4 regions of the Halomonas sp. 3H genome follow, and region 3 is predicted to be linked to each of the others. Evidence: predicted binding sites of a transcription regulator. Region 3 holds the regulator's gene; each other region holds the start of a gene.
The links. Region 3 encodes sigma-54, which starts transcription at its own class of promoters, with help from an activator protein. Its sites were predicted from a motif close to TGGCACNNNNNTTGCTNT; they were not measured.
Positions count from the first base shown of each region.

Region 1: a site for sigma-54 is predicted at 3,955-3,972, ahead of NFC98_RS17430 (nitrate reductase). Genes of this name have one in related genera too.
Region 2: a site for sigma-54 is predicted at 3,946-3,963, ahead of NFC98_RS00500 (P-II family nitrogen regulator). Genes of this name have one in related genera too.
Region 4: a site for sigma-54 is predicted at 4,128-4,145, ahead of NFC98_RS05080 (CmpA/NrtA family ABC transporter substrate-binding protein). Genes of this name have one in related genera too.

Region 1 is NZ_CP100360.1:3,788,836-3,796,336, reverse strand. Features, by position in the region: gene nirB (nitrite reductase large subunit NirB) at 1-498, opposite strand, end outside; gene NFC98_RS17445 (NAD(P)/FAD-dependent oxidoreductase) at 495-1,835, opposite strand; gene NFC98_RS17440 (CmpA/NrtA family ABC transporter substrate-binding protein) at 2,070-3,113, opposite strand; gene NFC98_RS17435 (ANTAR domain-containing response regulator) at 3,110-3,709, opposite strand; gene NFC98_RS17430 (nitrate reductase) at 4,117-6,846, shown strand; gene cobA (uroporphyrinogen-III C-methyltransferase) at 6,803-7,501, shown strand, end outside.
Region 2 is NZ_CP100360.1:102,901-110,401, reverse strand. Features, by position in the region: gene NFC98_RS00525 (malate synthase G) at 1-104, opposite strand, end outside; gene NFC98_RS00520 (alpha/beta hydrolase) at 340-1,326, shown strand; gene NFC98_RS00515 (hypothetical protein) at 1,323-1,811, shown strand; gene NFC98_RS00510 (YifB family Mg chelatase-like AAA ATPase) at 1,813-3,315, opposite strand; gene NFC98_RS00505 (accessory factor UbiK family protein) at 3,383-3,736, opposite strand; gene NFC98_RS00500 (P-II family nitrogen regulator) at 4,019-4,357, shown strand; gene NFC98_RS00495 (ammonium transporter) at 4,387-5,637, shown strand; gene glnK (P-II family nitrogen regulator) at 5,791-6,129, shown strand; gene NFC98_RS00485 (ferredoxin--NADP reductase) at 6,322-7,098, opposite strand; gene NFC98_RS00480 (LysR family transcriptional regulator) at 7,260-7,501, shown strand, end outside.
Region 3 is NZ_CP100360.1:2,540,450-2,547,950, forward strand. Features, by position in the region: gene NFC98_RS11825 (SIS domain-containing protein) at 1-42, shown strand, start outside; gene NFC98_RS11830 (HAD family hydrolase) at 71-628, shown strand; gene lptC (LPS export ABC transporter periplasmic protein LptC) at 633-1,223, shown strand; gene lptA (lipopolysaccharide transport periplasmic protein LptA) at 1,220-1,726, shown strand; gene lptB (LPS export ABC transporter ATP-binding protein) at 1,736-2,461, shown strand; gene NFC98_RS11850 (RNA polymerase factor sigma-54) at 2,626-4,041, shown strand; gene raiA (ribosome-associated translation inhibitor RaiA) at 4,226-4,534, shown strand; gene ptsN (PTS IIA-like nitrogen regulatory protein PtsN) at 4,541-5,005, shown strand; gene rapZ (RNase adapter RapZ) at 5,050-5,979, shown strand; gene NFC98_RS11870 (HPr family phosphocarrier protein) at 5,983-6,252, shown strand; gene pmbA (metalloprotease PmbA) at 6,319-7,501, opposite strand, start outside.
Region 4 is NZ_CP100360.1:1,059,936-1,067,436, forward strand. Features, by position in the region: gene NFC98_RS05060 (fructosamine kinase family protein) at 1-356, shown strand, start outside; gene cynS (cyanase) at 361-801, opposite strand; gene NFC98_RS05070 (ABC transporter ATP-binding protein) at 794-1,741, opposite strand; gene ntrB (nitrate ABC transporter permease) at 1,757-2,617, opposite strand; gene NFC98_RS05080 (CmpA/NrtA family ABC transporter substrate-binding protein) at 2,619-4,040, opposite strand; gene NFC98_RS05085 (sigma 54-interacting transcriptional regulator) at 4,333-6,261, shown strand; gene NFC98_RS05090 (alpha/beta fold hydrolase) at 6,266-7,180, opposite strand.

The sequences.
Region 1 (7,501 bases), 1.2 Mb from region 3:
GCGCAGGGCATTGGCCGCCTCCAGCCCCAGCAGGCCACCGCCCACCACCACGCCGGTAGCGGCATGCTTGGCGGCGGCGCGAATGGCATCCAGGTCGTCCAGGGTGCGATAGACCAGACAGCCCGGGCGGTCGCTGCCGGGAATCGGCGGCACGAAGGGATAGGAGCCGGTGGCCAGCACCAGGCGATCGTAGGGAATGCGGCCCTGAGCGGTTACGACTTCCCCTTTGTTGCGGTCGATGGCGGTCACGCTCTCCGAGAGGCGCAGCTCGATGCCGTTGGCGGCATACCAGTCGACATCGCACAGGGCCAGGTCGTCGGCATCGCGGCCGCTGAAGTACTCCGAGAGATGGACCCGGTCGTAGGCGCGGTGACGCTCTTCGCCGAAGACGGTGATGGCGTAGTGTGAGGTGGCACTGCGCTCGATGAGCTGCTCGACCAGGTGGTGGCCGACCATGCCGTTGCCGATGATGATCAGGCGTTGCTTGGGTGTGTTCATGCGGCCTCCTTGACGGGGCGGTCCCGGGCGTCGAGATCGGTGGTGGAATCGGTGTCGAAGTGGTGGGCAGCGAGCAGGGCATCGGCCTCGGCCGTGCCGAGCAGCAGGGCGCGGCGGCAGGGGCCCAGATCGAGGCCCGCCTGGGCCTGGCGGAACAGCCAGGGACCCATGGCGGTGTCGCCATAGAGGATGGCGCCCTCGAGCCGGCCGTGGCGCAGCAGCAGGCGGCGGTAGTCGCCCTGCCCGGGGTCGTGGTAGGCGAGCACCTCATGGCCGGCGTCGGGTTCGATGGGGCCGAAGGCAAACAGCGAGATGCCGCTGATCTTGAGCCTGGTGGCGGTCGCGGCCTCCCGGTAGCGGGGCGTGGCCTCGCCGCACAGGCGCGCGGCAAGTACCGCCACCTGGCGCCAGATCGGCTCCACCAGCCCGTAGGTGATGCCCTCGAACTGGCAGCACTCGCCCAGGGCGTGGATCGCCGGGTCGGAGGTGGTCAGGGTGGCGTCGACGACGATGGCCCGGTCGACGGCGAGTCCGGCGCGCTGGCCCAGCTCGGCGTTGGGGGCGATCCCGGCGGCGACCACCACGCCGTCGGCGGCCAGGCGCCGGCCGTCGGTGAGACGCACTCCGGTTACCCGGCCATGGTGGTCGCCCTCGATCGCTGCCAGCTGCACGCCGGTGTGGATGGCCAGGCCGCGGCGACCGAGCTCGGCCTCCAGCAGGGTGGCGGCGGTGGCATCGAGCTGGCGATTCATGAGGCGCTCGGCGCGCTGCAGCACGCTGACCGCCAGGCCGCGTGAGCCCTGGGGGTGAGAGCCTTCTCCGCGCTTGCGCAGGCCCTCCGCGGCCTCCAGGCCGAGCAGCCCCCCGCCGACCACCACGACCTGGCCGCCGCGCTCGGCGACCCCTGCCAGGGCCTCGGCATCGTCGAGGTCGCGGAAGCCGTGGACGCCCGACAGCGCGATGCCGGGTACCGCCGGCAGGGCCGGGCGCGAGCCGGTGGCCAGCACCAGGCGGTGGTAGTCGAGGGCTCGGCCGGCATCGGTGGTCAGCCGGCGCGCCGTGCGATCGATGGACGTGACCCGTTCGCCGAGCAGCAGCTCGATGCCCTGCTCGGCGTACCACTCGGCCTTGCGCAGGGTGAGGGCCTCGCGCTCCATCTCGCCGGCCAGCCAGGGCGAGAGCAGGATGCGGTTGTAGGCGGCGTGTCGCTCGTCACCGATCACGGTGATTCGCCTCGGGCGGTCCGGTCGCTCGAGCAGGGCCTCGACCAATCGGTGGCCGGCCATGCCGTTGCCGATGATCACCAGGTGTTCGGTCTCGTGCGGGGCTGGGTGCATGATCGGGCACCTCCGGTGTGACAAAAAAAGAAGACGCCTCGGCGCTGCCCCGGCATCGGGGCGCGCTGAGACGTCTTCGTCAGGAGGGGCAATCACCGTTGATCGCCGTTGTTGCCATGCACAAACAAGAACCCGGCCAGGAGGCCGGGTTGATGATGTTTTTCCTTTTATTTCAACCTGTTGAAAGGTGCCTGGTGAGGCGTGGGAGCGCCTCGCGCGGGCCCTGGCTGCCTCTTAGTGGTGCAGGGCGGCGTCGAAATGCACGGGGGTGTGGCACTCGTGCAGGGTGCGGATATCGAGGGTGCGGCCCCTGTCGCGCAGCGGACCCTGCAGCGCCTCGGCGATGCGACCCATGGCCTCGACGTCGGGCCGCAGCAGGTCGCCACCGTAGAGGCGCTGGCGAATGGGCCCCTGCCCCTCGGGCAGGCTGTCGAGATGGCTGACCGAGCGATCCAGGTAGGGCGGCAGCGCCAGCCAGTCGTGGGCCTGGTGACGGTGCGCCGGGCTCTCGGCGAGCCAGTCGCTGGCATGCTGCAACGCGCGCAGCAGGCCGGCGAGCGTTGCCGGGTAGCGCCTGGCCCAGGAGCGGGTCACGCCCAGCACCTTCTCGGGGTGGTCGGGCCACAGCTGGGCGCCGCTGGCCACCAGCCGACCGACCCCCTCATGCTCGGCGAGGCTGCCCCAGGGTTCGCCGACGCAGAAGCCGTCGATCTGCCCCTCGCGCAGGGCGGCAACCATGCGCGGCGGCGGCAGGGCGACCAGCTCGACGTCGCGACCGGCGGCGAGCCCGCCCAGGGCCAGCCACTCTCGCAGCAGGAAATGCTGGCAGGAGAAGGGGTAGACCATGGCCAGGCGGGGGCGCGCCGCATCGGCATGACGGACCCGCCACTCGGCGAGGGCGCGGGCGCTGCATGCCGGGTCGTCGCCCAGCGTCGCACCGCTCTGTTCACACAGCCGCGAGGAGAGCACCAGGGTGTTGCCGCCATGGCTGAGGGTGGCGGGGGCCAGGGTGTCGCAGGGGGCTCGCTCCATGCCCAGGCTCATGGCCAGCGGCAGGGGCGCGAGCATATGAGCGCCGTCGAGCAGGCCGGCCGCGACCTTGTCGCGCAGCGTCGACCAGGCGTTCTCCCGTGACAGCGTGACATCGAGCCCCTGCGCGCCGAAGAAGCCCTGTTCCCGGGCCACGATCAGCAGCACCGCATCGACCAGGGGGATGAAGCCGAGCGTGAGTTGCTCGAGTTCCGGTGTTGTGGCAGACGGCGTGATGGTGTCTCTCATGACAGTGACCCCTTGTCCAGGCGCTCCAGGATATCGATGACGCTCTCGGCCACCTTGGCGATGCGCTGGCCGCGGTCCATGGCGATCTTGCGCAGCATGCGGTAGGCCTGCTCCTCGTCGCAGCCCTGGTGCTTCATCAGGAGCCCCTTGGCGCGCTCGATGCGCTTGCGGTCGGTGAGCTGGTTGCGCACCTTGTCGAGCTCCTGGCGCATCGACTGGAAGGCGTCGAAGCGGGCGATGGCAACCTCGATGATCGCCTTGACCCGGCCGGGCACCAGGCCGTCGACCACGTAGGCGCTGACCCCGGACCGGAGCGCCGCCTGCATGGTATCGGGGTCGTGCTGGTCGGCGAAGAACACCACCGGGCGGGGATTCTCGCGGTTGAGCAGCGCCATGCTGTCGAGGGTATCGCGGTCGGGGGATTCCATGTCGATGATCACCACGTCGGGCTGGTGGCGGGCGACCATCTCGTTGAGGCTGGCCGGGCCTTGCAGCCGACAGGCCACTTCGTGGCCTTCCTGGGCCAGGGCCTCCTCGACCATGGCGGCGCGCACGAGTTCGTCGTCGACCAGCAGGATCTTCAGGGGTGGGGGCATGGTGACATCGCTCATCGTTTGGCGTCTGCCCCACCTCCAAGCAAGATGCATTCCAGGTTCGCCTTTTGTCGGCGGTGAGCGGCCCTGGCGGTGCAGCGACATCCCCGGGGCGCCTCATGCTGCACTGCAGTGGTGCGGGCGCCGGGTCGGCTGCCTCGTGACTGGTGCAGGCGACACCCCATGAGGCCCCTCGAGCGCCCCGCCGGGCAGGGCAACCGGTCAGGATGACGTCGGTTTTCAACGCCTGGCACATGGTTTGCTTACTCAATAGACAACATCCGGGGATGGCCAGGCGGTCATCCCCGCGGCAGACGGCAACGACGCCCACCTGCGCCTTCCCTCCCGGGACGACGCGGTGGGCGTCGTCGTTTGCGCGCCCATTCCCGGCTAGCCTCGAGGAGGTCGACATGCAACAGGCCCGCACCACCTGCCCCTACTGTGGCGTCGGCTGTGGCGTTCTGGCCCAGCTGGACCACGAGACGATGATCGGCGTGGCGGGCGATGCCCGGCACCCCGCCAACTACGGCCGCCTGTGCGTCAAGGGCGCGGCACTGCACGAGACGCTGGGGGATCACGGCCGCCTGACCCGGCCTCGGGTCGACGGCGCCGAGGTCGACTGGGACGCCGCGCTGGACAGCGTGGCCACCCGCCTGGCGGCCATCCGCGAGGCGCAGGGGGCGGCGGCGATCGGCGCCTACCTCTCCGGGCAGCTGCTCACCGAGGACTACTATGTCGCCAACAAGCTGTTCAAGGGCTTCATCGGCACGCCGCACCTCGATACCAACTCCCGGCTGTGCATGGCCTCGGCGGTGGCCGCCCACAAGCGCGCCTTCGGCGCCGACGCCGTGCCGTGCTGCTACGAGGACCTGGAAGAGGCCGAGCTGGTGGTGCTGGTGGGTTCCAACCTGGCCTGGAACCACCCGGTGCTCTACCAGCGCCTCAAGGCCGCCAAGAGCCGCAACCCGCTGCTGCGGGTGGTGGTGATCGACCCTCGCGTCACCGACAGCTGCGAGATCGCCGACCTCTACCTGGGCCTGGCGCCGGGCAGCGATGGCCGGCTGTTCACCGGCCTGCTGGCCCACATGGCCGACGCCGGCAGGCTCGACCGGGTCTATCTCGACCGCCATACCGCCGGCCTCGAGGAGGCGCTGGCCGCGGCCCGGGAGGAAGACACCTCGCTGGAGGCGATCGCCGCCGACTGCGACCTCGACCCGGAGCGGCTGGAGACCTTCTACTACTGGTTCAGCACCCAGCTGCATGTGGTGACGCTCTTCTCCCAGGGCATCAACCAGTCTTCCAGCGGCACCGACAAGGGCAACGCCATCATCAACTGCCACCTGGCGGGCGGCAAGATCGGCCTGCCCGGCGCCGGGCCCTTCTCGATCACCGGCCAGCCCAACGCCATGGGGGGCCGCGAGGTGGGCGGGCTGGCCAACCAGCTCGCCGCCCACATGGACTACGACACGCCCGGCGCCATCGAGCGGGTCACGCGCTTCTGGAGCACGCCGGGCCTGGTACCGAGCCTGCCCGCGGGGCCCGGCCACAAGGCGCTGGCGCTCTTCGAGGCCATCGAGCGTGGCGAGGTGCAGGCGGTGTGGATCATGGGCACCAACCCGGCGGTGAGCCTGCCCGAGGCCAATCGCGTGCGTCGCGCCCTCGCACGCTGCCCGCTGGTGATCGTCTCCGAGTGTGCGGCCGCCACCGACCTGCTGCCCTATGCCGATATCGTGCTGCCGGCCGCCGGCTGGTCCGAGAAGGATGGCACCGTGACCAACTCCGAGCGCCGGATCTCGCGCCAGCGCGGCCTGTTGCCCCCGCCGGGGGAGGCCCGCCCCGACTGGTGGATGCTTGTCGAGGTGGCCCGCCGGCTGGGGTTCGGCGCGGCCTTTCTCTATAGCCATCCTGCCGAGATCTTCGACGAGCACGCCCGGCTCTCGGGCTTCGAGAACGACGGGAGCCGGCTCTTCGATATCTCCGCCCTGGCCGGCCTCGCGCGGGCCGACTATGACGCCCTGGCCCCCATCCAGTGGCCGGTCACGGCCGAGGCCCCCCAGGGCACCCCCCGGCTGTTCGAGGATGGCCGCTTCGCCACGCCGGATGGCCGCGCCAGGCTGGTGCCGGTGCGGCCCCGTGGCCCCGTGCAGGCGCTCAGCGAGGCGCGCCCGCTGCGCCTCAATACCGGCCGGGTGCGCGACCAGTGGCACACCATGACGCGCACCGGCCGCGCGCCGCGGCTGATGAACCATCGCGCCGAGCCCTTCATCGAGCTGCACCCGGACGATGCCGCCGCCCACGGCATCGAGGACCAGCGGCTGGCGCGGCTCGCTGGCGCCGGCGGCGACTACGTCGGCCGGGCCCGCCTCTCCCGGGCCCAGCGCCGCGGCGAGCTCTTCGTACCCATCCACTGGACCGACCAGTTCAGCGGCCGGGCCCGCATGGGCGCCCTGCTCGCGGGGCACGCCGACCCGCTGTCGGGGCAGCCGGAGTCCAAGCACGGCGCCGTCGCCCTCGCGCCCCTGGCCAGCGCCTGGGAGGCGACCCTGGTGGTCGCCGACGACCTGGGCGTCGAGCCGGCCTGGTGCGGCGAGGTCGACTACTGGGCGCGCATCCCCCTGGCCTGGGCGCAGCGCTGGCAGCTGGCCGGCGGCGAGGCGCCGGACTGGCTGGACTGGGCCGCCCGGCGGCTGGGGGTGGCGGCGTCGCTGTGGTGTGACGACCCGGCTCGGGGCCGCCTGCGGGCGGCGGGTCTCCAGGCGGGGCGTCTGCGCTGGTGGCTTATGGTGGGGCCGCCCGCCGAACTGCCCGGCCTGGCCTGGCTCGAGGCGCGCTTTTCCGAGGCGGCGAGCGGCGAGGCGCTGTCCAGGGGGCAGCGGCGTCGGCTGCTGGCCGGCTGCGACGACGGGGTCGGCGACAGTGGCCCGGTGGTCTGCAGCTGCCATCAGGTGGGGCAGGGGAGCATCGTCGCTGCCATCCGCGAGGGGGAGGCCAGCGTCGAGGCGCTGGGCGCGCGGCTCGCCTGCGGCACCCAGTGCGGCAGCTGCCTCCCCGAACTCAAGTCGCTGATCGAGGAACATGCCGAAGAGGAGGGGAGCCATGCGCGCGTCACGCCGCAATCCGACGCCATCGATGTCGCTTGAGTCCGCCACCAGGGCCTGCATGCCGCTGGCGCGTCTCGCCCAGGGGACAGGCCGCTGGCTCGCTGAGCGCTTCGGCAGCGCTGCGCGTCCCGCGGAGGGGCCGTTGGACGGCGACTGTCGTGGCGGAACCGTCTACCTGGTGGGCGCCGGCAGCGGCTCGGCCGACCTGTTGACGCTGCGCGCCGCCCGGCTGCTGCAGCAGGCCGATGCCGTGGTCTACGACCGCCTGGTGGGGGACGAGGTGCTGGCGCTGATTCCCGCCGGGCGGGAGCGCTTTGATGTGGGCAAGGGCCGCGGGCACCACAGCGTGTCCCAGGCCGAGATCGGTGCGCTGATGGTCAGGCTGGCCGGCCAGGGCAAGGCGGTGGTGCGCCTCAAGGGCGGGGATCCCGGCGTGTTCGGGCGCCTGGGGGAGGAGCTCGCCGCCCTCGAGGAGGCCGGCGTGCCGGCCGAGATCGTGCCCGGCATCACCGCCGCCTCGGCGGCCTGTGCCGCCATGGGCATTCCCCTCACCGATCGCGCCCATGCCCAGCAGCTGCGTTTCGTCACGGCCCAGCGCTGCCGGGAGGACGGCGAGCCCGACTGGGCCTCGCTGGCCCGCCGGGACGAGACCCTGGTGTTCTACATGGGACTTGGCAAAGTGGCGGCAATCTGC
Region 2 (7,501 bases), 1.5 Mb from region 3:
AAGGCCTCGGCGTCGACTCCGGTGCCCGGGAGCGCCTGCTCGTTGATGAAACGGTCCAGCTCGGCGGCCACCTGAAGGCGGTGGCGAGTGACACGTTGGGTCATGGTGCATCTCCTCGTGCGGGGCAACCGGCCGGTGCGCTGCCGGGCTGCCGGGATCAGGGGTGAGTGACTGCATCAAGGGGATTTTGTGGAAAATACTTCCATATGTAAACCCGCAAACCGCCGTCAGCGCCGCTCGCTAGACCAAAAGATAAGGCAGGACGCGCGGCACTGCCCGCATTCGATGGCCTCGCCCACCGCATGAGGCTAGCATGGGTGAGCCCCCGCGGAGGACTCGATGAGCGACTTCACCCCCCTGCAGGCCCTGGGTCCCGTCAGGCTGGTCACACCGGCCGCGGCAGCGCCCGGCGGCGACCACCTGGAACGCTACCTGGGCCACTACGGCCTGGCGCCGCTGCTCGTCGAGCACGTGGGCCTGCACGTGGGCTACGTGGAGGCCGGCAACTTTCGCCTCTGGACCCAGGTATGGAGCCCGGCCCGACCGGTCGGCACCGCCTTCGTGGTCCACGGCTACTTCGACCACCTGGGCCTCTATCGCCACCTGCTGGAGCGCCTGCTCGACCGCAACTGGCGGGTGGTGCTCTGGGACCTGCCCGGCCACGGCCTCTCCAGCGGGGCTCGCGCCTCCATCGACGACTTCGATGACTACGGGGGCTGCCTGCACGCCCTGCAGCAGCATCTGGAGGAGGCGGGCCTGGCCCCGCGCCCCTGGATCGGGGTCGGCCAGAGCACCGGCGCGGCGATACTCGCCACCGATGCGCTGACCCGCGGCGACGACGGCCACTGGGCCGGCCTCGCCCTGCTGGCACCGCTGGTGCGCCCCTGGGGCTGGAACCAGTCCAGCTGGCTGCACCTGCTGGTGGGACCCTTCGTGCGCTCCATTCCGCGCAAGTTCCGCGCCAACTCCACCGACAGCGACTTCGCCGACTTCCTGCGCGAAGGCGACCCGCTGCAGGCCGACCGCGTGGCCATCGGCTGGGTCAGCGCCATGCGACGCTGGATGCCCCGGCTGCTCGCCCTGCCTCCCAACCCGGTGAAGACCCTGATCCTGCAGGGCGAACAGGACCTGACCGTGGACTGGGAGTGGAACCTCAACGTGCTGGAGCGCAAGTTCCCCAACGCCGAGATCCACCGCCACCCCGAGGCGCGCCACCACCTGGTCAACGAGGCGGAACCGATTCGCCAGTCGCTCTTCGACACCCTGGACCGCTTCATCGACGCCCTGGAGCCCACCGCCTCCCGACAGGAGACCGACCCGCCATGACTGCCCACCGGCTCTTCCCGCTGGCCCTGCTGCCGCTGCTGCTGATCGGCTGCGCCGCCGCTCCCGACCGCCCCGAGACCCTGCGCCAGGCCCTGCTCAACCTGGGCGAACGCGCCGCCGGCCGCGTGATGGAGGCCCCCGCCCTGCCCCACCCGCCGTCCGACCAGGTGCTGCTGCTGGCCGCTCCCGAGGTGAACGGCAGCCTCGCCATCGGCCGGGACCGCTTCCGGGAGAGTCTGACCCGGGCCCTGCTGGCGGTGAGCGAGGGTCCCCAGGTGCTGGACTGGAACGAGGCCATGGCCGAGGGCAACGGCGACAACCAGTGGCGCCTGGAGAGCCGGCTGATGGCCGATGGTCCGCGCCTGCAGCTCTCCGACCGGGAGCTCCTGCCCTACCGGCTGACCCTGGTGCTGCGCCGCCCGGGCAGCGAGGAGGTCCTCTGGGAAGAGAGCCTCCAAGGCGCCCTGGACGCCACCGCGCTGTGAGTCAGCCCTTGAGCAGACGATCGAGCTGCCGATAGCCGATCGCCTCGATCAGCTGCTCGCGCTCCGGCTTTGCCGCCCCTGCCAGGTCGGCCAGGGTCAGGGCCACCCGCAGCACCCGGTGGTAGGCCCGGGCCGAGAGCTTCAACCGCTCCAGCACGCCGGCCAGCCAGGCCCGGTCTGCCGCCCCCAGGTCGCAGGCGGCGTCCAGCTCCCGCCCCGCCAGGTGGGCATTCAGCCCCCCGCGCGCCAGCTGACGCGCCCGCGCCGCCACCACCCGGGCCCGCACCTCGGCCGATGACTCGCCGACCTCCCCGGCGGTGAGCTGCTCCGGCGGCAGCGCCGGCACTTCAACCTGCAGGTCGATGCGGTCGAGCAGCGGGCCGGAGAGGCGCGCCTGGTAGCGCTGGATCTGGGCGGCCGTGCAGTGGCAGGCCTGGCGAGGATCGCCGAGGTGGCCGCAGGGGCAGGGGTTCATGGCGGCGACCAGCTGGAAGCGGGCCGGATAGCGACGCTCGTGGCTGGCCCGGGCGATATGGATCTGCCCCGACTCCATGGGCTCGCGCATCACCTCCAGCACGTGGCGAGAGAACTCCGGCAGCTCGTCGAGGAACAGCACGCCGTGGTGGGCCAGCGAGATTTCCCCGGGGCGCGGCCTGGAGCCACCGCCTACCAGCGCCACGGCGCTGGCGGTATGGTGCGGCGCGCGGAAGGGGCGCCGCCCCCACCCGGCCGCCAGGGGCAGGCCGCTCACCGACCGCACCGCCGCCACCTCCAGCGCCTCCTCCTCGGAGAGCGGCGGCAGGATGCCCGGCAGGCGGCTGGCCAGCATGGTCTTGCCGGTGCCAGGCGGGCCGGCGAACAGCAGATTGTGGCCGCCTGCGGCGGCGACCTCCAGGGCCCGGCGGGCCTGGAACTGTCCCCTGACCTCGGCGAGGTCGGGCAGCGAGGTGTCGGCCTCCGGTGCCGACGCCAGCCGATGGGGCACGATGGGCGCCTGGCCCAGCAGGTGCGCCACCACCTCGAGCAGGTGGTCGGCGGGGAGCACCTCGAGGTCGCCGGCCAGGGCCGCCTCATCGGCATTGGCCCGCGGCACGATCAGGCGCCGTCCCTTCCGGCGGGTGGCCATGGCCAGCGGCAGCACGCCGGTCACCGGCCGCAGCCGGCCGTCCAGCGCCAGCTCGCCGGCGCTCTCGATGCCGTCGAGGGCCTCGGGGGGCACCTGTCCCGAGGCCACCAGCAGCCCCAGGGCGATGGGCAGGTCGAAGCGTCCGCCCTCCTTGGGCAGGTCGGCGGGCGCCAGATTGAGGGTGATGCGTCGCAGGGGGTAGTCGAAGCCGGCATTGACCAGGGCGCTGCGCACCCGCTCGCGGCTCTCCTTCACCGCCGCCTCGGGCAGGCCCACCAGGGTCATGCCCGGCAGGCCGTTGGCCAGGTGCACCTCGACCTGCACCTCGGGAGCCTCCAGGCCGAGCCCGGCCCGGGTGTGAACGATGGCCAGCGTCATGGGCGATCCCTCGCATGTCGTCTGCCCTCAGGCTAGTCCAGACGACGGCGGGGCGCCCGGCAAGGGCTCAGCGACCGGCTTCGCCGCCGCCGGCATCCTCCTCCGGTTCGCCGGCATCGTCGCCCGCCTCGGGGCCATCCGAGACGAGTTCGGCCGGGGCCTGCCCCTCGCCGGTGCGCTCCTCCAGCAGCGCCTCCAGGGCAGCGACCTGCTGCTCCAGGGCCTCCACCCGCGACCGGGTGCGCTGCAGGACGTCCATCAGGATGTCGAAATCCTCCCGGGACACCAGCTCCAGGCGGTCGAAGGCACCGCGCACCACCTGCTGGATGCCCTTCTGCACCTCTTCTGGCGCCTGGGACGCGCCCTGGAGGCGGTCGCCGATCTGCTGGGCCAGGCGGCTGATGCGGTCGTGGCTCACCATGCTCTCTCTCCTGCTCGTATCAAGGGTCGCCTACAGGATACGCATGGCCCGGGCGGAACGCATGTCCGGCTTTCGCCCCGCCATGGCGCATCTGCACCATGGCCCGGCACCTTGTTGGTGCATCACCCTTGACGAATAGTCGACGACCGGGCTCGCTTCGTCCACAACAACCCCTCAACCGACTGATAATACGAGTATTTTCATCCCACTGGCACGCTTTACGCTTGAGCATGACAAGCCTGCACCGGCAGCCGACATCCAAGCCAACCGTGGAGACATGGGATGAAACTCATCACCGCCATCATCAAGCCCTTCAAGCTGGACGACGTCCGCGAGGCGCTGGCCGACAACGGCGTCCAGGGCATCACCGTCACCGAGGTCAAGGGCTTCGGCCGCCAGAAGGGCCACACCGAGCTCTACCGCGGCGCCGAGTACGTGGTCGACTTCCTGCCCAAGGTCAAGGTCGAGGTCGCCGTGGACGACTCGCGCCTGGAGACGGTCCTCGACGCCATCTGCAGCGCCGCCAACAGCGGCAAGATCGGTGACGGCAAGGTCTTCGTCACCCCGCTGGAGGACGTCATCCGCATCCGCACCGGTGAACGCGGCGCCGACGCCGTCTGACCGTTCCCCCTGCCCCTGGAGAGACTGCCATGAGTGAACTGACCGAATTGAGCTATGCGCTCGATACCTTCTACTTCCTGATCTGCGGCGTGCTGGTGATGTGGATGGCCGCCGGCTTCTCGATGCTGGAAGCCGGCCTGGTGCGTTCCAAGAACACCGCCGAGATCCTCACCAAGAACGTGGCCCTGTTCGCCATCGCCTGCACCATGTATCTGCTGGTGGGCTATTACATCATGTACTCCAGCCCCGAGGGGGGCATCCTGCCCAACCTCGGCTTCCTGCTGGGCGGCGAGAACAGCGTCGACGCGGTGCTGGCCGGCGGCGATGACGCCCCCTACTACTCCATGCGCGCCGACTACTTCTTCCAGGTGGTGTTCGTGGCCACCGCCATGTCCATCGTCTCGGGCGCCGTGGCCGAACGCATGAAGCTGTGGGCCTTCCTGGCCTTCGCCGTGGTGATGACCGCCGTGATCTATCCGGTCTCCGGTTTCTGGACCTGGGGCGGCGGCTGGCTCGACGCCGCCGGCTTCTCCGACTTCGCCGGTTCCGGCATCGTGCACATGGCGGGTGCCGCCGCGGCCCTGGCCGGCGTGCTGATCCTCGGTCCGCGCAAGGGCAAGTACGGCAAGGACGGCAGCATCTACGCCATTCCCGGCGCCAACCTGCCGCTGGCCACCCTGGGCACCTTCATCCTGTGGATGGGCTGGTTCGGCTTCAACGGCGGCTCCGAGCTGAAGGTCTCCGACGTCGACTCCGCCAACAACGTCGCCCAAGTGATGGTCAACACCAACGCCGCGGCCGCCGGCGGCGTGATCGCTGCCCTGATCCTGGCCAAGCTGTGGTTCCGCAAGGCCGACCTGACCATGGCTCTCAACGGCGCCCTGGCCGGGCTGGTGGCGATCACCGCCGAGCCGCTGGCGCCCTCGGCGCTGGGCGCCACCCTCATCGGTGTCGTGGGCGGCGCCATCGTGGTGGCCTCCATCGTCGCCCTGGACAAGCTGAAGATCGATGACCCGGTCGGCGCCATCTCCGTGCACGGCGTGGTCGGCATCTGGGGCCTGCTGGCCGTGCCGCTCTCCAACGCCGACGCCAGCTACGGTGCTCAGCTGCTCGGCATCGTCGGCATCTTCGCCTGGGTGTTCGGCGCCAGCCTGGTCGTCTGGCTGATCCTCAAGGCCGTGATGGGCATCCGCGTGAGCGAGGAAGAGGAGTACGAGGGCGTCGACCTCGCCGAATGTGGCATGGAAGCCTATCCCGAGTTCAGCGTCGCCAAGAAATGATCGCCATGGCGACGCCCACCGAGTGAGCTGGCGTGCTCCTCCTGGCCCCTTCGGGGGCCTTTTTTATTCCCGCCCCGCGCGGTGTATGCTAGAGGACAATCAGGCGCAAGCGGGTGGCCCGGCCACCGCACCGAACAGACGAGGAGTCCGACCATGAAACTGGTGACCGCCATCATCAAGCCCTTCAAGCTCGACGACGTGAGGGAGTCCCTCTCGGAGATCGGCGTGCAGGGCATCACCGTGACCGAGGTGAAGGGGTTCGGCCGCCAGAAGGGCCATACCGAGCTCTACCGGGGCGCCGAGTACGTGGTCGATTTCCTGCCCAAGGTGAAGCTCGAGGTCGCCGTGGACGACGACATGGCCGAGAAGGTGATCGACGCCATCACCCAGGTGGCCAATACCGGCAAGATCGGCGACGGCAAGATCTTCGTCACGCCGCTGGAGCAGGTGATCCGCATCCGCACCGGCGAAACGGGGAAGGATGCGGTGTAAGCGCCGAGCGCCGAGCGCCGAGCGCCGAGCGCCGAGCGCCGAGCGCCGAGCGCCGCAGGATGATGCCTGCGGCCGACCAAGTTACAAACGAAAATCCCACCGGATACCGGATCCGGTGGGATTTTCGTTTTACGCCACGACACTCCAGCCCGTTGCCGATCTGCTGGGCGCCGGGTGCTCGGTGCTAGGCGCTTACTTCTCGACGAAGGCCCGCTCGATCACGTAGTCACCCGGGTCGCCCATCCGCGGCGAGATCTTGAAGCCCAGGTCGTCGAGCAGCGCGCTGGTCTCGTCGAGCATTGCCGGGCTGCCGCAGATCATGGCGCGGTCCTGCTTGGGATCCATGGGGGGCAGGCCGATATCCTCGAACAGCTTGCCCGTGCGGATATGGTCGGTGAGGCGCCCCATGGTGTGGAAGTCCTCGCGGGTCACCGTGGGGTAGTAGACCAGCTTCTCGGCGATCTCCTCGCCCAGGTACTCGTGGGCCGGCAGCTCCTGCTGGATGAAGTCGGCGTAGGCCAGCTCGCTGACATTGCGCACGCCGTGCACCAGCACCACCTTCTCGAAGCGCTCGTACACCTCCGGGTCCTGGATCAGGCTCATGAAGGGCGCCAGGCCGGTGCCGGTGGAGAGGAAGTAGAGGTTGCGCCCCGGCAGCAGGTCGTCGGTGACCAGGGTGCCGGTGGGCTTGCGGCTGACCATGATCTGGTCGCCCACCTTGAGGTGCTGCAGCCGCGAGGTCAGCGGGCCATCGGGCACCTTGATGCTGAAGAACTCGAGGTGATCCTCGTAGTTGGGGCTGGCGATGGAGTAGGCGCGCATCAGCGGCTTGCCGCCCACCTCCAGGCCGATCATCACGAACTGGCCGTTCTTGAAGCGCAGGCTGCGCTCACGGGTGGTGCGGAAGCTGAACAGGGTGTCGTTCCAGTGGTGAACGCTGAGGACCTCTTCCAGGGCAAACTTGCTCATGCCGGCTCCTTGATGTTCCCGAACATCTGATATTCTAGAAAAGAATAAATAGGCGGATAATATTTGCGTTGAATTCTAAGGGAGGGCGGGTTATCTGTTAAATGGATTGTATGGATAATGCTTATCCATATCTTTGATATAGGTCAGAGGAGGCACGCGCCATGCGCTACACCCTGCGCCAGCTGGAGGTCTTCGTCGCCGTGGCCCAGCACGAGAGCGTCTCCCGGGCGGCCCGCGCCCTCTCGCTCTCGCAGTCGGCGGCCAGCACCGCCCTGGCCGAGCTGGAGCGCCAGTTCGATTGCCAGCTGCTGGACCGGCTCGGCAAGCGGCTGAAGCTCAATGCCCTGGGGTTCCAGCTGCTGCCCAAGGCGGTGGCCCTGCTCGACCGTGCCGAGGAGGTGGA
Region 3 (7,501 bases):
GCCCTGCACATGCACGACCTGCTGGCCAGCGGTGTCATCTGATGCCATCCCCCACCCTCCCGGAGTCCCCATGACCCACGTTTCTCCCCTGCAAGACCCCCGCCTGGTCGACCGGCTGCGCCGGATCCGCCTGCTGGCCCTGGACGTGGACGGCGTCCTCACCGACGGCCAGCTCTACTTCCAGGCCGACGGCATCGAGATCAAGGCCTTCAACGTCATGGACGGCCACGGCCTCAAGCTGCTCAAGCGGGCCGGCATCGAAGTGGCGCTGATCACCGGCCGGGATTCCCCCACGGTGAGCCGGCGGGCCGCCGCCCTGGGCATCAAGCACGTCTTCCAGGGCGTGGAGAAGAAGCTGCCGGTGCTGCGCGACCTCTGCACCCGGCTCGGCCTCGAGTTCGACCAGGCGGCCTACTGCGGCGACGACATGCCCGATGTGGGCGCCATCCGGCGCGCCGGGATCGGCATCAGCGTCCCCTCCGCCCCGGACTACATCCAGAAGCATGCCGACTGGGTGACCGAACGGGCCGGCGGCCACGGCGCCGTGCGCGAGATCTGTGACACCCTGCTGAGGGCCCAGGGCCACTGGGACGCGGTGCTCGACACCTACCTCCACGGGGTCAACTGAGCCCATGGCGTGGTCCCTGCCCCGCCCCTCCTTCCGGGTCTGGCTGCTGCTGATCCTGCTGGCCCTGGGCGGCGCCCTCGTCCTGCTCGACCCGCGCGGCGGGCCGGAGTACGGGGAGGTCCCCCGGGACGAGGCGGGCGAGCCCGACTACTACCTCGAGGGCGCCCGCCTGACCCGCTTCGACGCCGAGGGCCGCGCCCACCAGCGCCTCGACACGCCGCGCCTGGTGCATACCCCCCACGACGACGTGACCCGCCTGCAGACCCCCGACGCCCGGCTCCACGACAGCGCCGGGCGGGTCTGGTACGCCCGGGCCGACAGCGGCGTGCTGGGGCCCGGCGGCAACCCGCTGACGCTCTCCGGCGACGCCCGGCTCAACGCCCCCGAGGAGCGCTGGCAGCTAGACACCGAGGTCCTGCACTTCGACGCCGATACCGGCCACGCCTGGAGCGACACCCCGGCCCTGCTGCGCCAGCCCCCCCAGCGCATGAGCGGCGACCGCTTCGATGCCTGGATCCATGACAACCGGGCGCGGCTGACCGACAATGTGCGCGGCCACCATCCGCCCGAGACCCGAGAGGAGTCCCCGCCATGAAGCCCCCCTTCGCCCTGCTGCTCTGCCTGCTGCTGCCGCTGGCCACCGCCCCGGCCCTGGCGCAGCAGGGAGATGCCTCCGCGCCCATCGAGGTGGAGGCCGACCGCCTCGACCTGGACGACCGCGCCGGCACCGCCGTCTACACCGGCGACGTGGACATCCGCCAGGGCAGCATGCAGCTCACCGGCGACCGGGTGGAGATCCGCCGCAACGCCGCCGGCGAGCTCACCCGTGCCATCGCCACCGGCGAGCGCGCCTATATCGAGCAGCAGCCCGACCCGGCCGAGCCGGTGGTCCGGGGCTGGGGCCGCACCATCATCTACCACGTGGCCGAACGCCGGGTGGAGCTGATCGACCGGGCCGAGCTGCACCAGGGCGGCGACACCTTCGACGGCGGCTACCTCGAGTACTTCCTCGACCGCCGCGTGGTCCAGGCCCGTGCCGAGGGCGAAGGCGTCGAGGGACGCCAGCGCATCCGCATGACCCTCCAGCCCGAGCAGTAAGGCGACCCCATGAAGACCCTTCACGCCCGCCACCTGGCCAAGAGCTACAAGCGCCGCCGCGTGGTGCAGGACATCAGCCTCTCCATCGACCAGGGCCGCATCGTCGGCCTGCTGGGCCCCAACGGCGCCGGCAAGACCACCTCCTTCTACATGATCGTGGGCCTGGTGCGCGCCGATGCCGGCGAGGTGTACATCGACGGGCTCGACCTCTCCCGGGCCGCCATGCACCAGCGCGCCCGGGCCGGGATCGGCTACCTGCCCCAGGAGGCCTCGATCTTCCGCAAGCTCTCGGTGGCCGACAACATCATGGCGATCCTCGAGACCCGCAAGGACCTCGACCGCCCGGCCCGCCGCGCCCGCCTCGAGCAGCTCCTCGAGGAGTTCCATGTGACGCATATCCGCGACAACCTGGGCATGAGCCTCTCCGGGGGCGAGCGGCGCCGGGTGGAGATCGCCCGGGCCCTGGCCACCGAGCCCGCCTTCATCCTGCTCGACGAGCCCTTCGCCGGCGTCGACCCCATCTCGGTGGGGGAGATCAAGGGCATCATCCGCCAGCTCAAGGCCCGGGACATCGGCGTGCTGATCACCGACCACAACGTCCGCGAGACCCTCGACATCTGCGACACCGCCTACATCGTCGGCGACGGCAAGATCATCGCCGAGGGCAGCCCCGACTCGATCCTCGCCAACCAGCGGGTGCGTGAGGTCTACCTGGGCGAGGACTTCCGTCTCTAGCCCGAACGCTTCCACAAGTCACTGAAGTACATGTCGTTATATCGCGACGGCATGAGGATTGCGCTTGGCACGCTTATTGCTGCATTTTCCTCTCCCGGAGGCTTGCATCGGGCCCTGCCGCGGACTAGGGTGAGGCTTTCCGGCGAAGAGAGCAGACCTCACCGATGGCCATGAAAGCCTCCCTTCAGCTGCGCGTCGGCACCCAGCTGACCATGACCCCCCAGCTGCAGCAGGCCATCGCCCTGCTGCAGCTCTCCACCCTGGACCTGCGCCAGGAGATCCAGCAGGCGATGGAGTCCAACCCGATGCTGGAACTCGAGGAGGGGTTCGGCGAGCAGGCGGTCGCCGAGACACCCGAGGATGACTGGTCCAGCGAGATCCCCGCGGAACTCTCCACCGACAGCGACTGGTCGGACACCTACCAGGACCTGGGCGCCCCCGCCGGCGGGGGGGAAGGGCCGGACTTCGAGCGCCAGGCCGAGGGACAGAGCCTGCGGGGCCACCTCGCCTGGCAGCTGGCAATGACCGACCTCGAGCCTCGCCAGCTGCAGATCGCCGAGAGCCTGATCGATGCCGTGGACGACGCCGGCTACCTGGCCCAGCCCCTCGACGAGATTCGTGACGGGCTGCGCCGCCAGGGCCTCGACGGCCTGCGCAGCCGCGAGGTGGAGCAGGTGCTGTTGCGCCTGCAGCAGTTCGAGCCCACCGGGGTCTTCGCCCGCGATCTGCGCGAGTGCCTGATGCTGCAGCTCGCCACCCTGCCCGACAACACCCCCCTGCTGCCCCAGGCCCGCCGCCTGGTGCGCCAGTTCCTCGAGGCCCTGGCCGGCGACGACCGCCGCCTGCTCAAGCGGCGGCTGGGGCTCGACGACGACGACCTGGAAACGGTGATCGCCCTGGTCCGCTCGCTCGATCCGCGACCCGGCAGCGCCTTCGCCAGCGTGGACAGCGACTACGTGATCCCCGACCTCGTCGCCCGCTATGACAGCCGCGGCTGGAAGATCGAGCTCAACCCGGACGCCCTGCCGCGGCTGCGGATCCAGCCCGATTACGCCGCCCTGATCCGCCGCGCCGACAAGAGCCAGGACAACCAGTTCCTCAAGGACCACCTGCAGGAGGCGCGCTGGCTGCTCAAGAGCCTCTCCAGCCGCAACGACACCCTGCTCCGGGTCGGCCGCGAGATCATGGCCCGCCAGCTCGACTTCCTCGAGCAGGGCGAGGAGGCGATGAAGCCGCTGATCCTGGCCGACATCGCCCAGGCGGTGGAGATGCACGAGTCGACCATCTCCCGGGTCACCACCCAGAAGTACATCCATACCCCGCGGGGCGTGTTCGAGCTGAAGTACTTCTTCTCCAGCCATGTCGGCGGCAACGGCGAGGGCGACGCCCACTCCAGCACCGCCATTCGCGCCCGCATCCGCAAGCTGATCCAGGAGGAGCCCCCGCGCAAGCCGCTCTCCGACAGCAAGCTGGTCGCCCTGCTCGACGAAGCCGGCATCCAGGTGGCGCGCAGGACCGTGGCGAAGTACAGGGAGGCCATGGGAATCCCCTCCTCCAGCGAGCGCAAGCGGCTGCGTTGAATCCGGGTGGACCGTGGCGCTCTCCACAGTCACCCGCGAGGCCATGGGCATCCCCTCTTCCAGCGAGCGCAAGCGCCTTCGCTGACCCGCGTCAACGCACCGCTCGACGCTGCCGGCGCGGGGGGTATGCAAGGCAGGAAAAAGGGTTACAATCGAATCACAACCAACGAGCAAGGAGCGTGTCATGCAAGTCAACATCACCGGCCATCATGTGGAACTGACCGATGCCCTGCGTGGCTATGTGAACGAGAAACTGGCTCGCGTGGAGCGCCACTACGACAACATCACCAATGTCCAGGTGACCCTGTCCGTGGAGAAGGAGCGCCAGCTCGCCGCCTGCACCCTGCACGCCGCCGGTGCCGACCTGCATGCCGAAGCCCAGGACGGCGACATGTACGCCGCCATCGATGCCCTGGCCGACAAGGTGGACCGCCAGCTGGTCAAGCACAAGGAGAAGGCCCAGGCCCGCGCCCAGGGCGCCGGCGCCCGCTGATTCACCATGACACTGGAAACCATCCTGCCCCCCGAGCGCACCCTGTTCGGTGTGCCCGGGGGAAGCAAGAAGCGGGTGCTGGAGTTCTTCAGCACCTTCATCGCCCAGAACACCCCCAGCCTCGACAGTCAGGAAGTCTTCAGCCGCCTGATCGGCCGTGAACGGCTGGGCAGCACCGGCATCGGCAACGGGGTGGCGATTCCCCATGCCCGGAGCCCCCACTGCAAGACCCCGATCGCCGGCTTCCTCAAGCTGGCCGAGCCGGTGGACTTCGATGCCATCGACGGCGAGCCGGTCGACCTGGTCTTCGTGCTGCTGGTGCCGGAAGAGGCCGACGACGCCCACCTGGCCCTGCTGGCCCAGGTGGCCGGCATCATGAACGATGCCGATACCCGCAGCGCCCTGCGCCGCAGCGAGAGCCAGCGCGAGCTCCACGAGCGACTCATCGAGGCGATCCGACGACAGGCCTGAGCCCTGCGGGCCGCCCGGCCACTTCAATGACCAGGAGACCCGTCATGCAGCTCGTGATCATCAGCGGCCGTTCCGGCTCGGGTAAGTCGATCGCGCTGCAGGCGCTCGAGGACCTCGGCTACTACGCCATCGACAACCTGCCCGCCATGCTGCTCGGGTCGCTGGTCGACGAGCTCAAGGGCGCGGAATCGCCTCGCTCGTCGATTGCCGTGAGCATCGACGCGCGCAACCTGCCCCAGGCCCTGCAGCGCTTCCCCAGCCTGCTCGAGGAGGTACGCAGCCGCGGCATCGACTGCCAGGTGATCTACCTGACCACCGATGCCCGCATCCTGCTCGAGCGCTACTCCGCCACGCGCCGCCGCCACCCCCTGACCCGGGACAGCCACATGACCCTGGCCGAGGCCATCGACTCCGAGGAGCAGGCGCTCGCCGAGATCCGCGACCTGGCGGACCTGGTGATCGATACCTCGCGCCTGTCGGTCCACGAGCTGCGCGGACGCATCAGCGACCAGGTGGCCCGTCACCGCGCCGAACAGCTGACCCTGACCATCGAGTCCTTCGGCTTCAAGCGCGGCGTGCCCCTGGATGCCGACATCGTCTTCGATGCCCGCTGCCTGCCCAACCCCTACTGGGACCCGCGCCTGCGCAGCGCCACCGGCCGCGACCCCGAGATCATCGCCTTCCTCGAGGGCTACCCGATCGTCGCCGAGATGCTCGACGACATCCTCGGCTGGGTCGAGCGCTGGATGCCGGCCTACCGGGCCAGCCACCGCAGCTACCTGACGGTGGCCATCGGCTGCACCGGCGGCCAGCACCGCTCCGTCTACCTGGCCGAGCGCCTCGCGGCGCGCCTGGCCGAGCACCACCCCAACGTGCGGCTGCGCCACCGCGAGCTGGGCATCCACGACACCCTGGCCCGCCAGTCCGGAGGGGCGGAGGAAGCGCCCGACGGCCAGGGAAAGCAAGGAAACTGACGCGTGCCGCAACGCCAGCTGACCCTCACCAACAAGCGCGGCCTGCACGCCCGCGCCGCCACCAAGCTGGTGCAGTGCTGCCAGCCCTTCGCCTCGCGCGTCACCGTGGCCAATGGCCCCCTGCAGGGCGACGCCGCCAACATCATGTCGCTGCTGATGCTCGCTGCCCCCTGCGGGACCGAGCTCACCGTGAGCGCCGAGGGCGATGACGCCGAGGCGGCCCTGGACGCCATACAGGCCCTCTTCGAGGCCCGCTTCGACGAGGATGAGTAGCGGAATCGCTGCGCTCGCTCATCCCTCTCCGATGGAAACTGGGACTCCCGAGCTAACTGGGCGATGTCAGCTGCCGGCCACGGTCATCTCGTCGATCAGCCAGCTGCCGGTGTGGATGCTGCCGCGGGTGTCGGTGTCGCTGCCGATGCCGACCAGACCCTTGAACATCGCCTCCAGGTTACCGGCGATGGTGAACTCCTCCACCGGGTGCCGGATCTCGCCATTCTCCACCCAGAAGCCCGCCGCGCCCCGGGAGTAGTCGCCGGTCACCGGGTTGACGCCCTGCCCCATCAGCTCGGTCACCAGCACCCCGCTGCCCATGCGGGACAGCAGTTCCTCACGCGGGGTGAGCGGCGCCAGGAGGCGCAGGTTGCGCGCGCCGCCGGCATTGCCGGTGGTCTGCCTCCCCAGGCGTCGGGCGCTGTAGGCGGAGAGCATGTAGCTGGCCAGTCGCCCGTTCTCGATGAAGACGTTGTCGCGGGTCTGCACGCCGTCGTTGTCGAAGGGCGAACTCGCCATGGCCCCCACCTCCATGGGCCGCTCCTGCAGGCCGAACCACACCGGGAAGAGCGGGTCGCCCAGGCGGTCGCAGAGGAAGGAGGCCTGGCGATAGAGGGCACCGCCGGCGATGGCGCCCATCAGCGAGCCGACCAGCCCGGCGGCCAGCGTCGGGTCGAACATCACCGGCAGGCGACCGGTGGCCGGACGGCGCGCACCCAGGCGCCGCAGGGTGCGCTCGGCGGCGCTCTCGCCCACCGCTTCCGGGGCCAGCAGCTGCCTGGGATCGCGGGCGCTGGTGTAGTCGTAGTCGCGCTGCATGCCGCCCTCGTCCTCGGCGATCAGCATGCAGGAGAGCGAGTGGCGACTGCCGCGCTGGCTGCCCAGGAAGCCGTGGCTGTTGGCGTAGACCCGCACCCCCTCGCCGCTGGAGAGCGAGGCGCCGTCGGAGCTCTTGATGCCGGCGCGCCCCCGGCCCGCCGCCTCGCAGGCCAGCGCCAGCTCGATGGCCTCCTCGGTGGAGAGTGCCCACGGGTGGTGGACCTCGAGGTCCGGCAGCTCACGAGCCATCAGCTCGGCATCGGCCAGGCCCGCGGCGGGGTCCTCGCCGGTGTGGCGAGCGATCGCCAGCGCCTTCTCCACCACCGCGCGGATCGAGGCCTCGCCGGCATCCGTGGAGGAGGCGCTGCCCTTGCGCTTGCCCACGTAGACCGTGACGGCGATGCCCTGGTCGCGGGAGAGCTCCACGGTC
Region 4 (7,501 bases), 1.5 Mb from region 3:
GGGTGGAGGCCATCGCCCACGGCCTCGAGGCCTGGCTCCCGGACGCGCCGGCGAGTCTTCTGCATGGCGACCTGTGGTCCGGCAACGTGCTCTTCACCCCGCGGGGGCCGGCAGTCATCGACCCGGCGGTCTATCGCCACTATCCCGAGGTGGACCTGGCCATGCTGACGCTGTTCGGCGCCCCCGGCGAGGCCTTCCTCGAGGCCTACTGGAACGGCCGCGCCCCGGCCGACTGGCCGAGGCGCGAGACGCTGTTCCAGCTCTATCCGCTGCTCAACCACCTCTTGCTGTTCGGCGGCGGCTACCGCCAGGCGGTGGAGCGCGCGGTGGCGCGGCTTGCGGCCTACCAGGCCTAGCCGTTTACCAAGACTTGTAGGGCAGGAACTTGCCGCTCATCTTCAGCAGCACGCGGTCGCCCTTGGGATCCTCGACCTTGTCGACCTCCATGGTGAAGTCGATGGCGCTCATGATGCCGTCGCCGAACTTCTCCTGGACCACGTCCTTGAGGGTCTCGCCGTAGACCCCCACCACCTCGTAGAGGCGATAGATGAAGGGGTCCTGGGGGATCGCCTCGTCCCAGGCCTTGGTGGGGAAGGCCTGGAGGGCCTCGGCGGCCTCGGCCTCGACGCCGAGGACATCGCACAGCTTGTGGGCGACCTCGTGGCTGGCGCTGTTCATGCCGTAGCAGGCGGAGGCCACCCAGACGGGCGACATGCCCACGGCGGTGGCGATGTCGTCCCAGCTCATCTTCTTGCGGGCCTTGGCGGCGAGCAGGGTGTGGCGCATCTCGAGCTTATCCATGGTGTGTCTCCTTGGGAGTGAACTTGACCAGCTTGTCGGTAGCGGAAGCGGATGACGGGGCATCCGCGCTGTCGGAATCGGTCGTCGACTCGGCGACCGGGTTGACCGCGCGGGGGTAGTGCAGGCCGCGGCGGTCGAGGTCGGCGGTGCGCAGCTCTCCCGAGCGATTCACCAGGAAATCGACCAGGTAGTTGCGGATCCGGTAGAAGTGCGGGTGCTTGACGATCTCGGCCCGGGCGCGGGGGCGGGGCAGGTCGATCTCCACCGCCTCGGCGATGCGGGCCTGGGGGCCGTTGGTCATCAGGAAGATACGGTCGGCCAGCAGGATCGCCTCGTCCACGTCATGGGTGATCATGAACACCGTCTGGCGGTCCTGACTCCAGATCTTGACCAGCTCGTCCTGGATGACCCCGCGGGTCAGGGCATCCAGTGCGCCGAAGGGCTCGTCGAGCAGCAGCAGCTCGGGCTTGGTGGCGAAGGCCCGGGCGATGCTGACCCGCTGGCGCATGCCGCCCGAGAGCTGGGCCGGCTTGCGGTCCTCGACGCCCTCGAGCCCCACCATCGCCAGGTACTCGAGGCTGTGCTCGGTGACCCGGGCCTCGTCCCAGGCCTTCCAGCGGGCACGGACCCCGAAGCGCACGTTCTCCAGGGCGGTGAGCCACGGCAGCAGGCTGTAGTTCTGGAACACCACGCCGCGCTCCAGGCTCGGTCCCTGGATCTCTCGGCCATCCATGATCATCGCGCCGTCACTCAGGCTGTCGAGCCCGGCCAGGGCGTTCATGATGGTCGACTTGCCGCAGCCGGAGTGGCCGATGATGCAGACGAACTCCCCCTTGTCGAGCTGGAAGCTGACGTTCTCGAAGACCGTCAGGTCCTCCTCGCCGCGGGCGCCGGGAAAGCGCTTGGCGGCCTGCTGGACTTCCACGAAGGCATGACTCATGTCTCTCTCCCGGGGTTATTCCTGATAGGTGACCAGTCGCGCGACCGTCGACAGCGCCAGGTCGAGCAGCATGCCGACCACGCCGATCATCAGGATCGAGAAGATCACGCTGGTCAGGTCGAGGTTGTTCCACTCGTTCCACACGTAGTAGCCGATGCCGGTGCCGCCCACGAGCATCTCGGCGGCCACGATCACCAGCCAGGCGATGCCGATGGAGATGCGCATGCCGGTGAGGATGGTCGGGGCCGCGGCGGGCAGGATCACCTTGAAGGCGGTCTTCATCGGCGAGAGCTCGTGGGTGCGGGCCACGTTGACCCAGTCCTGCCGCACGCCGGCCACGCCGAAGGCGGTATTGAGCAGCATCGGCCAGATCGAGCAGATGAAGATCACGAAGATCGCCGAGGCCTCGGAGTCGCGGATGATGAACAGCGCCAGGGGCATCCAGGCCAGCGGCGAGATCGGGCGCAGCACCTGGATGTAGGGGTTGAGCGCCTTGTACATCAGCGGCGACATGCCGATCAAAAAACCGATCGGAATGGCGATCACCGCGGCCATCAGGTAGCCGGATAGCACCCGGTAGAGCGAGTAGCCCAGCTGGATGCCGATCCCCTTGTCGTTGGGGCCGGCGTCATAGAAGGGGTTGGAGAGCTCCTCCCAGGCCCGCTCGAAGATCTGCGAGGGGGGCGGCACCCGGGCCGTGTCGTCGGCGCCGCCCATCAGCAGCTCGTACTCGCTGAGCTCGGCGCCGACGCCCCCCATCACCGGGGCGCGGTTGAGCCCCTCCCACAGCCCCAGCCCGGCGACCAGGATCAGCACGGCCAGCAGGGCGGCGCGGACGTTGAGGCTGAACTTCCATTCGGTGGTGGTGCGGTCCATGTCAGCTCCTCCTGATGTCGAAGCTCTCGAGGTAGGCCTCGGGCTGGGTGTAGTCGAAGGTCTTGCCCATGATCTGGTAGTTGCGCGCCGTCTCCTCCGGGGCGTCGTAGCCGAGCTCGCGCATCACCGCGGCGGCATCGGTGGCCAGGTAGACGTCGCGGGCCACCTGCTGGTAGTCCACGTGCCCCTCGATGTAGCCCCAGCGTTTCATCTGGGTGAGGATCCACACCGCCATGGAGTGCCAGGGGAAGGGGTCGAAGTCGATGCGGTCGGGCACCCGTTGCACCTCGCCCAGGCCGTCGGCAAAGGTGCCTGTGAGCACCTGCTCGATCACCGTGACCGGCTGGTTGAGGTAGTTGGTGGGGGCGATGGCCTCGGCGATCTCCGAGCGGTTCTCGGGGTTCGAGGAGTACTGGGTGGCGTCGATGATCGCCCGCAGCAGGGCGCCATAGGTGTTGGGGTTCTCGGTGGCGAAGCGCTGGCTGGTGGCGAAGGCGCAGCACGGGTGGCCGTCCCAGATCTCCTTGGTCAGCAGGTGGATGAAGCCGATGCGCTCGAACACCGCGCGCTGGTTGAAGGGGTCCGGCGAGAGGAAGCCGTCGATGTTGCCGGCCCGCAGGTTGGCGACCATCTCGGGGGGCGGGATCACCCGGATCTGGATGTCCTGGTCGGGATCGAGGCCGTGCTCGGCGACGTAGTAGCGCAGCAGGAAGTTGTGCATCGAGTACTCGAAGGGCACGCCGAAGGTGAAGCCCTTCCACTGCCGTGGGTCGCGCTTGTCCTGGTGGTCGTTGTGCAGCACGATCGCCTGGCCGTTGATGTTCTCCACGGCGGGCATGATGAAGGGCTCGGGGTTGGAGCCCGCGCCCAGCGTCATGGCCAGGGGCATCGGCGTCAGCATGTGGGCGGCGTCGTACTCGCGGTTGAGCGACTTGTCGCGGGCCACCGCCCAGCCGGCGGTCTTGATCACCGAGACGTCCAGTCCGTAGCGCTCATAGAAGCCCATGGGGTGGGCCATGATGATCGGCGTGGCACAGGTGATCGGCACGAAGCCGACATCCAGGCGGGTCTTCTCCAGCGGCCCCAGGTCCTCCTTCACCGCCGCCTTGATGGCGTCCATGGGGAACAGGCTGGCCAGGGCGGCGGCCACGGTGCCGCCGCCCACCAGCTTCATGAACTGGCGGCGGTGCATGTCGCTGTGGCCGAACATGCCGCGCACCAGGGCGCTCTCCACCATCCGGTCCATCATCGCCTCCTGCTGTGACGGGGCGGAGGACGCCGGGGCGTCGGCGCTGTCGGAGGAGGAGAGCGTGGCGGCCGCCCGCTGTTCGTCGGTGCAGGTCGCGCAGTCGCAGCCGCGTCCATGGACCAGGGACTGCCGGTGATCGAAGGGGTTACCCAGACTGCTGTGGTCGTTGTTCATGGTCGTCTCGCTTCGCTGGTGCAGGGGAGGGCCACTCATGCTCCGGATCGGTGCAACGGGATCGCGGATGGGCCGTTCATGGTTAAACTTGCGAAGCGCGTGCCATGTCGGGCTTGGCGATGAATAGCGATGTTTTTTCATGGGCTTGGCAGTCGATCTCACCCGGCGCGCTCGGCTGGCCAGCGGTGACGAGATCTCGCCAATAACGAGATCTCGCTGAAATCTTGACGATTTCTCGTCATTGGCCCGGGGATTGTATGGATGAGGCATCCGTCCCGATGCGAGTGCCGTCATGCCCCTGCCCGATGCTCCCCCGCCATCCCTTGTCCAGGAGGCCTTCGCCCGGGCGCCCCAGGCGCTGGTGGTCATCGACCCGGTGGCCGACCGGCTGCTGGGCGCCAATGCGGCGGCCTGCCGGCTGCTGGGCGGCGAGGCCGAGGCCCTGGCCCGGCTACCGTTCAGCCACCGCCTCGGCGCCTCGCTGCCGCTGTGGGTCAGCTTCACCGATGAGGCCCTCACCCGATCGCCTGCCTGGTCGGACGACCTGGTGATCCTCGACCTCAAGCGCCAGCCCCGCCACGTGGAGGCCCAGGCCCAGGCGCTCGACGAAGGGCGTCTGCTGCTGACCCTGGTGGACCGCCAGAAGGCGGAGCAGCGCCGCGCCAGGGCCGACCTGGGGCGCCAGCATCGGCGCGGCCAGGTGGGCTGGGAGCGGGTCGAGCAGGTGTTCGAGCGCATCGAGCGGCAGAACCAGCTGATCCTCGGCGCCGCGGGGGAGGGCATCTACGGCCTGGACGCCGAGGGCCGCACCACCTTCGTCAACCCGGCCGCCGAGCGGATCCTGGGGTGGAGCAGCGAGGACATGGTGGGTCACGATGCCCACCAGCTGTTCCACCATACCCAGGCCGACGGACGCCACTTTCCGGTGCAGCAGTGCCCGATCCACGCCTCCTTCAGCGATGGCCAGGTGCACCGGGTCGACGACGAGGTGTTCTGGCACAAGAACGGCGAGGCGATTCCGGTGGAGTACACCAGCACGCCGATCTTCGAGATGGGGCGACTGGTGGGGGCCGTGGTGCTGTTTCGCGATATCTCGGAGCGCAAGCGGGCCGAGCAGCAGCTGCGCGATGCCCTGGCCGAGGTGGAGTCGCTCAAGCAGCGCCTGGAGCTGGAGAACCAGTACCTGCAGGAGGAGATCAAGGCCGAGTTCAACCATCGCGAGATCGTCGGCGAGAGCTCGGCCGTGGCCCACCTGGTGCGCCAGATCGCGCTGGTGGCGCCCACCGATGCCAACGTGCTGATCAGCGGCGAATCGGGGACCGGCAAGGAGCTGATCGCGCGGGCCATCCATGCCGGGGGCCCGCGCGGCGGCCGGCCGTTGATCCGGGTCAACTGCGCCGCCATCCCCCGCGACCTCTTCGAGAGCGAGTTCTTCGGCCATGTGAAGGGCGCCTTCACCGGGGCGGTCAACGACCGGCCGGGGCGCTTCGAGCTCGCCGACGGCGGCACGCTGTTCCTCGATGAGGTCGGCGAGATCCCCCTCGAGCTGCAGGGCAAGCTGCTGCGCGTGCTGCAGGAGCAGCAGTTCGAGCGGGTGGGCGACAACCGCACGCGGCAGGTGGACGTGCGGGTGATCGCCGCGACCAACCGCGAGCTGCGCGAGATGGTCGCGGCGGGGTCGTTCCGCGAGGACCTCTACTTCCGCCTCAATGTCTTCCCGATCGCCTCGGTGCCGCTGCGCGAGCGCAGCGAGGACGTGCCCCTGCTGGCGCGGCACTTCCTGATCCGCGCCTGCCAGAAGTTCAACAAGCCCGGGGTGCGCATTCCCCCGTCCCAGCTGGAGGTGCTCAAGCGCTACCCCTGGCCGGGCAACATCCGCGAGCTGGAGAACGTGATCGAGCGCCAGGTGATCGTCGCCCAGGGCCGCGTGCTGGCCTTCGATGACCTGAGCCCGGCCGCCGGTCCGCCGCTGGCCGGCCCGTCCAGCGCCGAATCTGCCCCGTCGCCCCGGCAGGCACCGGCGCCGGCCGAACCCGCGCTGCTCACCGAGCACGAGCTGGCGAGCCGCCAGCGCGAGAGTGCGCTAGCGGCGCTGCGCGCGTGCGGCGGCAAGGTGTCGGGGCCGGGCGGGGCCGCCGAGCTGCTGGGCGTCAAGCCCACGACCCTGCGCTCGCGCCTCAAGGCGTGGGCGATCGACCCCCGGGATTTCAGGGCGAGATGAGAGGCTAGCCTTTCAGTCGCGCGAGCAGGCGCCGCCACCAGCGGGAGGCGGGTGCCTCCGGCGTGGCCGGCATCAGGGCCTCCCTCTCCCGTTCGAGGAAGTCGGCGATGGGGACGACCTGGGCCGCCCGGTCGAGCATGGGGGCGTGGCCGCAGTCGGGGACCTCCAGCGTGACCAGGCCCGGCTGGGCCTCGGCCATCTTCGCCACGCTGTTCCGGCGCAGCAGCGGCGATTCGGCGCCACGCACCACCATCAGCGGGCAGCGGATGGCCCGCCAGTCGGCCCAGGTGTCGCGGGGGGTGTCGTGGATGAATTGCTCGCCGATGCGGGGATCGTAGTGGTAGGTCCAGCTGCCGTCGGGCAGCCGGCGTGCGCTGCCCAGGGCCAGTCGCCGCCAGGCGTCGTCGCTGTCGATGCCGAACCCGACATAGTGGCGGCGCAGCTCGGCCTCCAGGTCGCCGAAGCGGATGAAGCGGTGGGGGGCGGCGAAGTAGCGGCCCAGGTCGGCGAGGCCCTGGGGGTCCAGCTCCGGTCCCACGTCGTTGAGCACCAGGCGCTCGATGCGCGGGGCCGTCTCGGGGTCCGCCGCCAGCAGCATGCCGATCAGCCCGCCCATGGAGGTGCCCACCCAGGGCACGCTGTCGAGGGCGAAGTGGTCGAGCAGGGCGATGGCCAGGGCGGTGTAGCGCGAATAGAGGTAGTCGTGGGCAGGGAAGAGCGGCCAGCCCGAGAGGCCCCGTCCCGGGGTGTCGGGGGCGAGCACTCGCCAGGCGGGACCCAGTGCCCGGGCGAAGTCCTCGAAGTCGCCGCCGTGGCGGGCCAGGCCATGCCAGGCCACGACCGTCCGGGGCGCCTCGGGGTGCCAGACGCGCACCGCGACCTCCAGCTGTTCGACCTTCACCAGTTCCAGCGCATCCATGGGCGACTCCCTGCGGCGGTTCATGCGGCAAGGCAGCATAGCCGACCCGTGGCGCCAGTTCGAGGTCGCCGGAAGCGTCCGTAGCGGCAGGTCAGGCCCCGGTGCGTCCTCAATCCTATACAGGTCTTGAACAAATGATTATGGTTGTCTAGGATTTTAGTGAGGGAGGCATCAGCCCCTCCCGGCTTGAACGACGTACTCCGCGTTGATGATTCAAGCTCCGTCTGCAATCCCCTGCTTTATTCCGCCCTTGCCCCGAGGGCGGTTTTTTTTTGCGAGGCGAGCCGACGGCAGGATGCGCGGGCGGTGACTATGCTGCAA